2 regions of the Shewanella sp. A32 genome follow, and region 1 is predicted to be linked to the other one. Evidence: riboswitches for the same ligand, from Rfam matches in the RefSeq annotation. Region 1 holds a riboswitch; the other holds the start of a gene.
What was found. Region 1 has a riboswitch for lysine ahead of PY479_RS01210 (Na+/H+ antiporter NhaC family protein). Riboswitches for the same ligand answer to the same signal wherever they lie in the genome.
Positions count from the first base shown of each region.

Region 2: linked by a shared signal. The riboswitch ahead of lysC (lysine-sensitive aspartokinase 3) and the one ahead of PY479_RS01210 (Na+/H+ antiporter NhaC family protein) in region 1 are both predicted to bind lysine.

Region 1 is NZ_JARFTS010000001.1:277,724-284,991, reverse strand. It holds gene PY479_RS01225 (FUSC family protein) at 1-465, shown strand, start outside; gene PY479_RS01220 (thymidine kinase) at 515-1,093, opposite strand; gene PY479_RS01215 (M3 family metallopeptidase) at 1,319-3,457, shown strand; gene PY479_RS01210 (Na+/H+ antiporter NhaC family protein) at 3,529-5,088, opposite strand; lysine riboswitch at 5,185-5,377, opposite strand; gene PY479_RS01205 (FAD-binding protein) at 5,460-6,383, opposite strand; gene PY479_RS01200 (electron transfer flavoprotein subunit beta/FixA family protein) at 6,385-7,134, opposite strand.
Region 2 is NZ_JARFTS010000006.1:612-7,879, reverse strand. It holds gene rluA (bifunctional tRNA pseudouridine(32) synthase/23S rRNA pseudouridine(746) synthase RluA) at 1-64, shown strand, start outside; gene asnC (transcriptional regulator AsnC) at 179-640, shown strand; gene PY479_RS06475 (succinylglutamate desuccinylase/aspartoacylase family protein) at 693-1,793, opposite strand; gene lysC (lysine-sensitive aspartokinase 3) at 1,793-3,157, opposite strand; lysine riboswitch at 3,285-3,460, opposite strand; gene PY479_RS06465 (DUF3293 domain-containing protein) at 3,558-3,989, opposite strand; gene arcA (two-component system response regulator ArcA) at 4,505-5,221, shown strand; gene fusA (elongation factor G) at 5,336-7,268, opposite strand, start outside.

The sequences.
Region 1 (7,268 bases):
CTGTTCTCCTTAGAGTGGGAAAGTCAGACGCTGAAAAAACACCCTCAAATCCTCACGGAATTGGCAAACGAACAAGTACGGGTAATTACCTTACTGGAACTGCTGCTGATGACTCATTGGAGCGAGGAAGAGAATGAAGCATACAGCCGTATCAAACAGATTGCCGTTCATCTGCAGCAAGACTTTGCCGCACTGGCAGACTACGTAAATAGCAAAACCAATGAGCGCCCGAAACTACCGGCAGGACTTGAACAACAACTACAACAACAGCTGTTGTCAGCCCAACATGGCACTATTGCTACCGATAGTACGCAGGCAGACTATCAACACTTTGCATATAGCGGCTATAGCTGGCTTATCTATCAGCTGGCGTTGGCATTATTGGCGATTGATAACGAGCTGGATAAACTGGAACAAGCTTATGCTAATCAGAAGCTACTGTTAGCGAACATCATCGGTGAATAAGCACAGTTAAGCCGTTAATGGGTAACGGCTTAATGGCTAGTTGAAATCATCAGTCCCAAATCAGTTCGCGGAAGTGTTTACGGCACACAGATTCATAACTTTCATTGCCACCAATCGCAACCTGCACCCCTTCTCTTACCGGATGACCTTCACTATCACGGCGCACCACCATATTGGCTTTGCGCCCACAGAAACAGATAGTTTTAAGCTCTACCAGTTTGTCGGCCCATGCGAGCAAATACTGACTGCCACTGAAAAGTTCTCCCTGAAAGTCAGTACGCAGGCCATAACACAGCACGGGAATATCGAGCTTATCGACGACATAAGCTAACTGCTTAACCTGTTCTTTGCTTAAAAATTGGGACTCATCCACCAGCACACAATGAATAAACGTTTGCTGGTGCTCAGACTCAATAATTTTCACCAGGTCGTCATCACCATGAAATATCAGTGCATCACTTTCCAGACCAATACGAGATGCCACCTTGCCGGTACCGAAGCGATTATCAATCGCCGGGGTCATCACCAAGGTGTTCATACCACGCTCACGATAGTTATATGAGGATTGCAGTAAAGACGTGGATTTCCCGGCATTCATCGCCGAATAGTAAAAGTAAAGCTGAGCCAAAACCGCTGCTCCCTGAGTATTGGATGAGGCTCATATTACCCTGTTTACACCCAAAAATCAGCGCCCAGCACTGTGTCTGAGCGCATATGCCACGGGATAAAGTTAATCAAATTGTTACAATTTCAGTCCGAGGTAACGCCTTCAAAACCGAGTGTTTCAGTTTGGATTAAGTCGTGATTGTTAGCGTGCAGCGTTCATCTGCTAACGACAATGGAACCGTATAATATGCACAAAACTCTTTTAGCATTGGCACTGGGACAAGCCTTGTTACTGACCGGCTGTGTCGGTCATGACAATAAATCGCAGGTTGCAGTAGTCACTGACGCAGTGCAGCAGAATCCCTTCTTTAGTCCCAGCGTATTGCAGTATCAAGCCCCAGATTTCAGCCAGATCCACACGCAGCACTTTCAGCCCGCGTTGGAAGCTGGGATTGCCGCGCATGACAGAGAAGTCCAGACGATTGCCAATCAGGAAGCACTACCTACCTTTGACAACACCATTGTGGCACTGGAAAAATCAGGTGCACTCCTGGGTCGCGTTTCTGCTGTTTTTTACAATCTGAGCGGTTCCAACAGTACCCCAGAAATCCGTCGTATTCAGAGCGAAATGGCGCCCAAAATGGCGGCACACACCGACAATATCAACCTTAATCCTACACTATTCGCCCGTATTGATACGCTCTATCAACAAAGGCAACAGTTGGGGCTGAATGCCGAGCAGATAAGGCTCATTGAAGACTATCACCAGCGCTTTGTCTTGGCCGGCGCACAGTTGAGCGAAGCACAGAAACTGCAAATTCGAGTCCTCAATGAAGAACAGTCCAAGCTTACCAACGAATTCCAGCAGCGACTGCTAAGACTTACCAAAGCTAGCGCCGTGGTGATAGATGATGTGGCGCAACTTGATGGTTTGTCTGATTCCGCCATCCGCAATGCCGCCAAAGATGCCAAAGACGCAGGCTATGAAGGTAAATACCTGCTGAATATCACTAATACCACGCGACAACCGGTGTTAGCACAACTGCATAACCGCGAACTGCGTCAGAAAATCTGGCAGGCATCGGCGAACCGAGGGCTCAGCGGCGCAGATGAAACGGTATCACTGGTTGCCCGTTTGGCCCAACTGCGCGCCGAAAAAGCGCAATTGCTCGGATTTGATAATTGGGCCAGCTATCGTTTGGCACCACAAATGGCGAAAACGCCACAAGCAGTATTTGAGATGTTTGGCTCGATGGTGCCAGCGGTGGTAGCAAATACGCAGCAAGAAGCTAACGCCATTCAGGCGATGATCACCAAGACCGGCGGCAACTTCACCCTGCAGCCGTGGGATTGGGCTTATTACGCTGAAAAAGTGCGACAACAGCAATACGACTTGGATGAGAACAGCCTGAAACCCTATTTTGAATTCAATCGGGTACTGCAGGACGGCGTATTCTACACCCTTAATCAACTTTACGGCGTGACGTTTAAACCAAGACCCGATCTGCCGGTATATCATCCAGATGTAAAAGCCTGGGAAGTGTTTGATGCTGATGGCACTAGCTTGGCGATATTCTACGGTGACTATTTTGCCCGAGAAGGCAAACGTGGCGGGGCCTGGATGAGTTCTTTTGTCCGGCAAAGCACGCTACTGGGGCAAAAACCAGTGGTGGTCAATGTCATGAATATCCAGAAAGCACCTGATGGCGAACCAACGTTTGTCAGTTATGACCAGGTCACCACTATGTTCCATGAACTTGGTCATGGCACCCACGGCATGTTTTCTAATGTCACCTACCCTAGCCTCTCTGGTACCGCTGTTTCAAGAGACTTTGTCGAGTTTCCATCCACCTTTGAAGAAGATTGGGCCGGTCATCCGCAGGTGTTAGCCAACTATGCCAAGCACTATCAGACTGGTGAGCCGCTGCCGAAAGATATGCTGGACAAACTATTGCGCTCCCGTAGCTTCAACATGGGCTTTGATACGCTTGAGTATATGTCCGCTGCGTTACTGGATCTGGAATGGCATAGCCTGAGTGCAGATGCGCCCCTGCAAAATGTTGAACAGTTTGAAGCTAAAGCATTGGCAAAACATGGGGTGAATTTAGCAGCAGTACCACCACGTTATCGTTCCAGCTATTTTGCGCATTCATTCCCAGGCGGCTACAGCGCCAGTTATTACGCCTATATGTGGAGTGAGATCCTCGCGGCAGATGCCTTTGCTTATGTGCAGACACAAGGGGGACTCAATCGTGATATCGGCATGAAGTTCCGTAAGGCAATTCGTGAAGTTGGCAACAGCGTGCCACCAATGGAAGCTTATGAGAATTTCCGCGGGCAACAACCCACCACCGATGGACTGTTGAAACGCCGGGGATTGATGTAATCAATGGTTAGCATTGAGCAGTTATCGTGATAAAAAACGCAGCAGTCGCTGCGTTTTTTTATGCGGTATGACTAGTTATCGGATTTTAAGCGGAACCAGAACAACCCAATAAAAAATAACACTAAACAAGATAACAAGCCCAATGCGACCGACTCGGTATAGCCCATCACCAGATAGCCTCCCAGCGAGATAACGGCGACTAATAATGCATAAGGCAATTGCGTCATAACATGGTCAATATGGTGGCAGCTCGCGCCGGTAGAAGACAAAATAGTCGTGTCTGAAATTGGTGAGCAATGATCGCCAAATACCGAACCTGACAATACGGCTGCCATCATTGGCAACATCATCCCCTGATGCGTTCCCATCGCCATATCTGCCGCGATGGGCAACATAATGCCAAAGGTGCCCCAACTGGTGCCAGTAGCAAAAGCCGTAAACCCAGCCAGCACAAACAATACCGCTGGCAGCAGCGCAAACGGAATATTACCGCCCGCCAGACTCGCCATAAATTTACCGGTTTCCAACTGACCAATAATGCCGGAAATTGTCCATGCGAACAGCAGAATATAGATCGCTGGCAGCATCGACTTAGCCCCCACATATATGCCCAGAGCGATTTCTTTAAATGACAGTTTCTGTCGCACCGCTAATACCAAGGTGGTGAACAAACCAAGCAAGGCACCAAAAAACAATGACGAACTCACGTCGGTTTTTTCAAAGGCACCAATCACCGAAAAAGGTTTGCCTTCGCTTGAGAGCACATCAGCACCGCTGGCAATCATAAAATACAGCGTAGCAACAACCAGTACCGAAATTGGAATAAACAAACCGCCCACTTTACCGGTTTCGGCTTCTGCCAGTTCCGCGGTGGCGCCAGGAGGCACGCCTTTGGCTTCATCATAGAGTTGGCCCTTGCGCGCACTGAGTTCATGGCGTCGCATCGGACCAACATCCAACTCAAACATCGCCACAAACAACAACAGCAACAATGCAAATAAAGGATAGAAATTCATCGGGATCATCTCGACAAAAGCGGTTAGATGTCCCATCGAAGTCACACCATGCGTCGTCAGAATGCCACCAATCAACGCGATGATATAAGCCCCCCAACTGGATACCGGGGAGATCACACATACCGGTGCTGCTGTCGAATCCAGCAAATAGGCCAATTTAGCCCGGGAAATATAATAACGGTCAGTCAGCGGTTTGCAGATACTGCCAACCACCAGACTATTGAAGTAATCATCAATAAACACCACACATCCGAGAAACATCGTGAGTAACTTAGCGTCGCGGCGTTTGCGAATGTGCTGTTTAGCCCAGTTTGCGAAAGCACGGGCAGAACCACTGACGGTGATCAGCGCCGTGATCATTCCCAGCACAATCAGAAAACCTAAGATATACAGGTTCCAGCTATTCGGTGCACCATTGCTCCAGAATAAGCCAGACACCTTGTCACTGAGATAAATAGCAGAGTCAGTCACTGACCATTGATTCAGTAAAAGCGTACCAATAAGAATACCAACGCCAAGCGATAACAACACCTTACGCGTCATGATCGCCAGGATGATTGCCACCACTGGGGGCAAAAGAGAAAGTGCCGAATCGGCATAACTGAGTACTGTCATTTTTAATATATTCTTGTGTGACCGGCGGGAGGCACAAAAAGGTAGGTCACAGACATTACTGTGTTGAATACCTGGCCGATCATAGATGATCGACGTCTTTTCAGTAGCGCTCCACGGCAGTTAATTCGACTATTGCTAGCCTACCATGGCAGTGCTGCCCCTATTCGGGAACAGCCCCAACAGCGGAATTGATCGTTCCAGCTGTTTCGGCACCGGATCCTTTCGCGGCACATTAAACGGTATCACCCAGCTTGCCGTTACTTATATCAGGTGCGCCTCTACTTCTCAGATCGCCAGCAGGCGTGAGGCAGATAATAAAAAAGGCAGCAAGGGTGCTGCCCGTTGCTGCCTATCCTGACGCAGATATTGAATTAAATCAACTCTGCCAATCTTGGCAACGCCTCAAACAAGTCAGCCTCCAGACCATAATCCGCAACCTGGAAAATTGGCGCTTGTGGATCCTTGTTGATGGCGACAATAACTTTCGAGTCCTTCATACCCGCCAAGTGCTGAATAGCCCCGGAAATTCCAACCGCAATATACAGTTCAGGAGCGACAATCTTACCGGTTTGTCCGACCTGTAGATCATTGCTGATATAACCCGCGTCCACGGCAGCACGAGAAGCCCCCACTGCACCACCGAGTTTATCGGCAAGCGTTTCTAACATAGCAAAATTTTCGGCACTTCCCAGCGCACGACCACCGGAGATGACGACTCTGGCATTACCAAGTTCTGGTCGTTCGGATACCGCCATGGTATGGGATAACTCATGGCACACAGATGCCACCACCTGATCGATTACCACTACATCGGCATTTGCGTCGCTGGTTATGGCATCAAAAGCACTGACGCGAACAGTCGCAACCTTCACCGCATCTAGGCTTTTCACGGTTTCCAACGCATTACCTGCATATATCGGGCGCACGAAAGTATCAGCATCAACAACTTTAATGATTTCGGACACCATCGCGACATCCAGCAATGCTGCGACTCGAGGTAACAGATCTTTGCCTGCCGAAGAGGCCGCCGCCAACACATGGCTATGCCCAACGGCAATATTGGCGACCAGCTTGGCCAGATTATCCGCAAACTGTGCTTGATAAACCGCATTATCTGCGACTAATACCCGCTTAACACCGTGCAATTTGGCCGCCGTATCGACGACCGTCGCGCAATCACTGCCGGCAACCAATACTTCAATTTCATCAGCCAGATTTATGGCGGCAGCCACCACCTTGGCAGTCTCAGCTTTCAGGCTGACATTATCATGTTCGGCAATTACTAATACGGTCATCTCAGATCACCTTTGCTTCATGTTTCAGCTTATCTACCAGTTCCTCGACAGAGGACACCATCACCCCAGCTTTGCGTTCAGCAGGCGGAGTCACTGACAGTATCTGCTGGTGTTGTTTTAGTGTTACGCCCAGTTCAGCGGCAGTAACGGTGTCCAATGGTTTCCGTTTGGCTTTCATAATATTTGGCAGCGATGCATAGCGTGGCTCATTGAGACGCAAATCGGCGGTCACTATGGCGGGCAGCGGTAATGTCAATGTTTGTACGCCACCATCAATTTCACGGTTCACGGTCAGTTGTCCACCATCGACATGGAGTTCTGAAGCAAAGGTGGCCTGCGGCACATCCAGTAAAGCCGCCAGCATCTGACCAGTCTGATTGTTATCACCATCAATGGACTGCTTGCCCAGCAAAATAAGGTCTGCCTGTTCCCGTAACTGTACTGCCTGGAGCACTTTAGCGACGGATAAAGGTGATAACACTTCATCAGTTTCAACCAAAATAGCGCGGTCAGCCCCCAAAGCCATTGCGGTACGTAATTGTTCTTGAGCCACTTTGGGACCGATACTCACAACCAACACTTCGTCGGCTTTTCCGGCTTCTTTAAGACGGACCGCTTCTTCTACGGCAATTTCACAAAAAGGATTGAGCGCCATTTTAACATTGGCGGTGTCTACCGCTGTATGCTCGGCATTGACTCGAATGTTAACGTTGGCATCTACCACACGTTTTACGGGTACCATTACTTTCATAGGAACGTCCTTCGCTGCACTCGTAACAAATGTTTTGATAATACCGGAGTTCCCGTCAGGGTGCCTCCTGTTTGCAGCAACTCTATGCTACGTTTACGTTCACGTCAATATAATTTAAACAGGTGTTTTATTTT
Region 2 (7,268 bases), on a different contig from region 1:
TTCTGGCGAAGTCATGACATTTAATTCACCAGTGCCGTTCTGCCTGCCAATGGCTGGACAGTAGCCGTTGAATTATTTCTTTACAGGACATTTGGCATAAAATTGCGATGTTCTCTGGTAAATGAACAATAAAAAACGTAAATTTATGCTTGATAAAAAAAACTAAAGGCAAGTGATTGTGGATACATCATTTCAAAGAGACCAACTGGATAACCAAATCCTTGAGGCGCTGATGCAGGATGCACGCACGCCCTTCGCAGAACTGGCTAAACGTTTCAACGTAAGTGCCGGTACCATCCACGTTCGGGTGGAAAAGATGAAGCAGGCTGGCATTATCATTGGGGCCCAAATCACCGTAAACCCAAAAGCCTTGGGTTACGACGTGTGCTGTTTTATCGGGATTAACCTGAAGAGTGCAGGTGACTACCCTGCGGCGATTTCCAAGCTCAATGCCTTGGAAGAAGTTGTGGAAGCGTATTACACCACCGGTAATTACAGCATCTTTGTGAAGGTGATGTGCCAATCTATCGAAGCGCTGCAGCACGTGTTAATCAATCGCATACAGTCGATTGATGAAATTCAATCGACTGAAACATTAATCAGTCTGCAAAATCCGATTGTACGCGCAGTAAAACCGTAACAAACTGATCTCAAAAAACAAAAGGTCGTTAATTCGGCCTTTTGTTGTTGGCTCAATCGACCTCGAACAGCTGCGTCATTATTTTGTATAGCTCAGTGCCTTGCTGCACTGCTGCCGAGGCAAAATGTAAAATTGCTGCGCCATCTTCAGGTGCGGTCAATAACTGCTCCTGTTCATCAATCGCTAAATCCAGTCTTAACAACCGCACCAATGGCTCACCAGCCTTAACCAAAGCGCCCGGAGCTGCAAGGTATTGCACTAGTCCGGCTCTTGGTGCGTGAAATTTACGATAGTTGTGCAAATAACAACCGTAACGTTTCATTTCCAGAGGTGCAATGGCTTCGGCCACAACACCACGGCAGTGCAAGAATGCCAGAATATTCTGTGCATCCTGGTGTGCCTGCGCCATATCGATCAACTCCTGGTTCCCCAGCTCCAGCGTAAATGCGGCCACAGGCACCGCCAACTTTCGCTGTTGAGACGCCAGGTAATCGGTTAACCGCCACCAGGGACAGAAGATCGCTTCATCCATGGCTCCGCCAAAAAGATTGGGAATAAACAGGGTAAACGGAATTGAAAACTCTTTCGCAGCCTGTTGCTGATATGCCGGACAATACAGATGCTGACAAGATTTCGGCCCCGTATGCAGGTCTAGCACAATATCAGCCTCACTCGCCATCAGCTGTAACGTGTAAGCCAGCCGTTGTCCGGTCGTCACCCCCCAAGGACTTTGCAGACGCCGCTGCAGGTTAGTCTGTAGCGCCTGGCGATAGGCGCTGACCAACTCAGCGTCTGCAAGGTGATAATGTTCGCTAACCCACTGCGCCAGCGGCAACTGATTATCCAGATATTGTCGATTCCAGTTCTCACCACTGATGGGATCAAAGCGTCCGAGGGTAAATTCACCGCTTTTCTGGTTAATCCCTAGCGGATTTGCTAAAGGTACCAGCGTGACATTGCCTTTCGGTGGGTGCGCTTGCCAATAACGCAGCAACTGCAGGATAACCGCGTTACCCTGCACTTCGGCACCATGCACATTCGCCTGAATATACACGGATGGGGCTGAGGCATCAGTGCCAATAAACCGATATACCGGTACTGTCAGCGGTTGTCCCGCGGCCAGTTCACCTACCGATAACCGCTCAGGCTGCATCAGACTTGCTCGACGTTTTCAAATAGCGAACGGTGCAATGCCGCAACAACATCCGCTGCTTCTGCCTCATGCACCAATACACATAGGTTATGAGGACTGGCGCCCTGGCATATCATTCGGACATTGTGCGATGCTAACACGCCAAAGACCTGCTGACAGATACCCGCAGTAGTCGCAATACGGTTACCAATAATCGCCACCAGTGCCAATTTATCCTCAACCCGCACACGGCAGTGTTGTGATAGCTCCTGCAGCAGCGCTTCCGTCAATAATCCCTGGCCACTGGACTCAGAACCGGTTTTATCCAGTGTCAGTGATACGTTCACTTCTGAGGTAGTGATCAAATCTACCGATATCTTATGGCGCGCCAGCGTTGCAAAAGTTTCCGCCAAAAAACCTTGAGCATGCAGCATCTGCAAGCTATGCAGGTTCAACAATGTTTGATCACGTCGCAAGGCTACCGCGCGGTACACCGGTGGATTTTCCACCTGATGACGGATCCAGGTTCCCCCTTTTTCAGGTTCTTTACTGGAGCCGACGAAAACTTGAATTTGCTGTCTTACCGCAGGCAAAATTGTTGCCGGATGCAACACCTTCGCACCAAATGTTGCCATCTCAGCGGCTTCATTGAAACTGATCTCTGGGATAGGTCTGGCGTTAGGTGCTAAACGCGGATCGGTAGTATAAATACCGGCGACATCGGTCCAGATTTCAACAGCGTTAGCATCTAATGCTTCAGCCAGCAATGCGGCCGAGTAATCGCTGCCACCCCGCCCCAAGGTAGTGGTACAGTTATTTGCATCAGCACCGATAAAGCCTTGAGTCACAAGTAACTGCTCACTAAGCTGCGGCAGCAATTGCGCTTGCGCTAATTGACGGATCTCCGTAATCTGCGGTTCTGCTCTGCCGAAGTTGCTATCGGTACGCATTACCTGGCGCACATCAAACGCACTGGCCTTCGCCCCCTTTTCCCGTAATACAGCAGCAAACAATACAGATGAACACCGCTCTCCTAACGACAGCAGATCATCGATGATTGCTTTATCGGTATTTTTTAGCAACTGCTGACTCAGTACATCTACCCGAGTGAGTAGCGCGTCAACGTCGGCGGCAACATCATCATTGCGCGGTAATTTATCCACAATCGCATATTGAATGGCGGCAATTTTCTTTAGTACCGCTAACCGCTGTGGTTCAGTTACACCAGGTTGTGCTAATTCCACCAACAGATTAGTGACCCCACTAGAGGCACTCACGACAACTAAGCGGGTGGCAGGATTAGCCAGTACGATATCGGCGCAGCGTCCCATCGCAAAATAATCCGCGACAGATGTACCACCAAATTTAGCAACAACGAGAGACATTACCTTACCTCCCTAGGACAAGGAGATAACAGGAGAAATAACATTGAATTCATAATCAGCCCCGAACAAAATTCGTTCGAAGAGCCTGGTGCTGATACAAAGGCACCCTGAGAAAGGGAAAATGATCCTCACCAGAAGCTCTCCACCATAAAAAGGTGACAGTCATCAGGATTCAGCCTGAACAACCGACCAGAGGATCCGCCAGATGATCCTGTAGCCTCGGCGTTAATCTCCCTCATGAACCGTTATCGGAGATTGGCCTCCTCGAGTTCACTACCTAGTTAACGCTCCTCTTCTGTTTCCCCGCGATTAAAGCGGGGACGCCGACATTACCAACAATAGACGCACTAAGTCAACGATAATTTCTTCGCTGCCAACTTTCTGCGAAGATTAGTAAAATTCAGTCACAAAATTCAGGCAACTCTGAGACGATATGAACCCGCTGACTGAACGGCCCCATCACTTCTGTTTGTCGACTGTCCCGACACGACACCAGATAAAGGACATCTTCCTGCACATAGTAATATGCATTCTGTTGATACTTACTGGCTAATTCACTTGCTTGCTCGTGACTGACAAACAGCACCCAACTTTTCTCCATATGGCTGTGATCTGGCGCAGTACCAATGATTACCCGGTATGGCACCAATAACTGCTCAATATCGCGTTGTAAGGCACGATCTAAAAGTCGATTTTGACAGGGTTCTAACTCTTGCCCTTGCGGGTTATGTGCGGTAATGATGGCAAAGGGTAAAGCAGAGGACAATGGCTGTGTAAGAAGAAAGCAGCAATCCAGGTAGTGTTGCCAAAGTTGTTCTAATCCGTCATTCATCAATCAGTAGCCCCTGAAGTAACCGGCGCCAGTTTAACAAAAGCTGAGGCACTCACCTAGTCTCTGAAACACTGTGTCATAAAATTGATGTTACTTTACGAAATTTTGCTGACTCTCGGCTGAATACCAACAGCATTTGTTAACATTTCATTTGTTAACAAATGCACAATAAGAGTACAATGTTAATACTCATCACAAATCGGTCATGTTTGTGCTGGCCGCTGGACATAGCGGTCACGATGTCTGACCAAAGCCCTTTGTGGTGCGCTTAAGCATCCGAAGGAAAATAAACTGGATATCTATGGAAATCAGGAACTAATTTCATCTCTGGATATCTCAGTTAATACAATTCGCGTACTGGTAACAACCGTATGCCAAAATTCAACTAATCATGCAGTGCCGACAATGTAATTTGGTTTCACCAGTACTGGAATGAAGTCATCAGGATTCATAGAAAGCAATTGAACATGAGCTCCGCTCGTGGTTAGAACAATCTGATTTATTAGGTACATGATATGCAGAACCCGCACATTCTTATCGTAGAAGATGAAGCAGTTACCCGTAACACGCTGAGAAGTATTTTCGAAGCTGAAGGATACGTTGTTACTGAAGCCAATGATGGCGCAGAAATGCACAAAGCCTTACAGGATAACAAGATTAACTTGGTCGTTATGGATATCAACCTGCCCGGTAAAAATGGGTTATTGCTCGCACGGGAACTGCGTGAAATCAATAATATCGGTTTGATTTTCCTCACTGGCCGTGACAACGAAGTGGATAAAATCCTGGGGTTGGAAATCGGTGCAGATGATTACATCACCAAACCATTCAATCCACGAGAATTAACCATTCGCGCGCGTAACCTGTTGACACGTGTTACCACAGCGGGCACTGAGCCGGAAGAAAAATCTGCGGTTGATAGCTATAACTTCAATGGCTGGAGTTTGGACATTAACAGCCGTTCGCTGGTCAGCCCAGAGGGTGAATCTTATAAGCTGCCGCGTAGCGAATTTCGTGCCATGCTCCACTTTGTGGAAAACCCTGGCAAAATTCTGACTCGTGCAGAACTGCTGATGAAAATGACAGGACGTGAACTGAAACAACACGACCGTACTGTGGACGTAACTATCCGCCGCATCCGTAAGCACTTTGAAAGCCATCAGGATACTCCGGAAATCATCGCTACTATCCATGGGGAAGGTTATCGTTTCTGTGGTCATCTGGAAGCTTAATTGTTCCATCTGAACTAGATTTTTATGAAGCCAGCGATTAGCTGGCTTTTTTATCAATTATTTTTGTCATAAAAAAACCCGCCAAATGGCGGGTTTTTTCTTCACTAAGCAAGCTTATTTAGCAGCTTTTTTAGCTTTGGTTTCAGCAATAACTTTTTCTGCAACGTTGGCAGGACATGCAGCGTAGTGTGAGAACTCCATAGAGAACTGACCACGACCTGAAGTCATTGTACGCAGAGTACCGATATAACCGAACATTTCAGCCAATGGCACGTCAGCCTTAACGCGTACGCCAGTCAGGCCAGCTTCCTGATCCTTGATCATGCCGCGACGACGGTTCAGGTCACCAATCACATCACCGACGTTAGCGTCTGGAGTGAACACGTCAACCTTCATGATAGGTTCCAGCAGCTGTGGACCCGCTTTTGGCATAGTCTGACGGAACGCAGCCTTCGCAGCAATTTCAAACGCGATAGCTGATGAGTCAACTGCGTGGTAAGCACCATCAATCAGTTCAACTTCTACGTCCAGTACAGGGAAGCCTGCTAGAGGGCCTTCTTTCATCATAGATTCGAAACCAGATTCAACAGCTGGCCAGAATTCACGAGGTACGTTACCGCCCACTACTGAAGACACAAACTTGAAGCCAGTGTTGGCTTCACCTGGTTTGATGCGGTAATCAATCTTACCGTACTGACCAGAACCACCAGACTGTTTCTTGTGAGTGTAGCTATCTTCAACGGCTTTAGTGATAGTTTCACGATAAGCCACCTGTGGCGCACCTACGCTCAGTTCAACACCGTGAGTACGTTTCAGAATGTCGACTTTGATGTCCAGGTGCAATTCACCCATCCCTTTCAGGATGGTGTCGCCAGTTTCCTGGTCAGTTTCCACCTGGAATGATGGATCTTCAGCAACCATTTTACCCAGTGCGATACCCAGTTTCTCAGAAGCACCTTTGTCCTTCGGAGTTACCGCAATAGAGATCACTGGATCTGGGAAGATCATAGGTTCCAGAGTACATTCGTGCTTAGGATCACACAGAGTATGACCGGTCTGAACGTTCTTCATACCTACTACAGCGATAATGTCACCGGCCTGAGCAGAATCGATTTCGCTCCGGTCGTTAGCATGCATCATCACCATACGGCCGATACGTTCGGTCTTGCCGGTAGCGCTGTTCAGGATGGTGTCGCCTTTCTTCATCACACCTGAATAGATGCGAACGAAGGTCAAGGCACCAAAACGGTCATCCATGATCTTGAATGCCAAAGCGCGCAGTGGTTCATCCACAGAAACAGTGGCAACTTCGCCAGTTTCTTCACCAGTTTCTGGGTCAGTCAATGGCTGAGGCACAACTTCAGTTGGAGAAGGCAGATAATCAACTACCGCGTCCAACAACAGCTGCATACCTTTATTCTTGAATGCAGAACCACAGAATGTGGGGAAGAACGACAGATTGATTGTACCTTTACGGATACAACGCTTGATATCGTCGATAGAAGGTTCTTCACCTTCCATGTAAGCTTCCATCAGATCATCATCCTGCTCAACGGCAGTTTCGATCATCTGTTCACGGTACTCTTCAACCAGATCAACCATGTCAGCAGGCACGTCTGTCACAGTGTAGTTTTCTGGCAGACCTGAATCATCCCATACATAGGCTTTGCGGGTCAGTACGTCTACCACACCAGTGAATTCGTCTTCACGACCGATAGGCAGAGTCATTACCAATGGAGTAGCCGCCAGTACACGTTTGATCTGACCAACTACACGCAGGAAGTCTGCACCCATACGGTCCAGTTTGTTTACGAAGATCAGACGAGCAACTTCTGATTCGTTAGCATAACGCCAGTTGGTTTCGGACTGAGGTTCTACACCGCCGCTACCGCAGAATACGCCAACACCACCGTCCAATACTTTCAGAGAACGATAAACTTCAACAGTGAAGTCAACGTGCCCAGGAGTGTCGATGATGTTAAAACGGTGGTCTTTCCAGAAGCAGGTGGTCGCAGCTGACTGAATGGTAATACCACGTTCAGCTTCC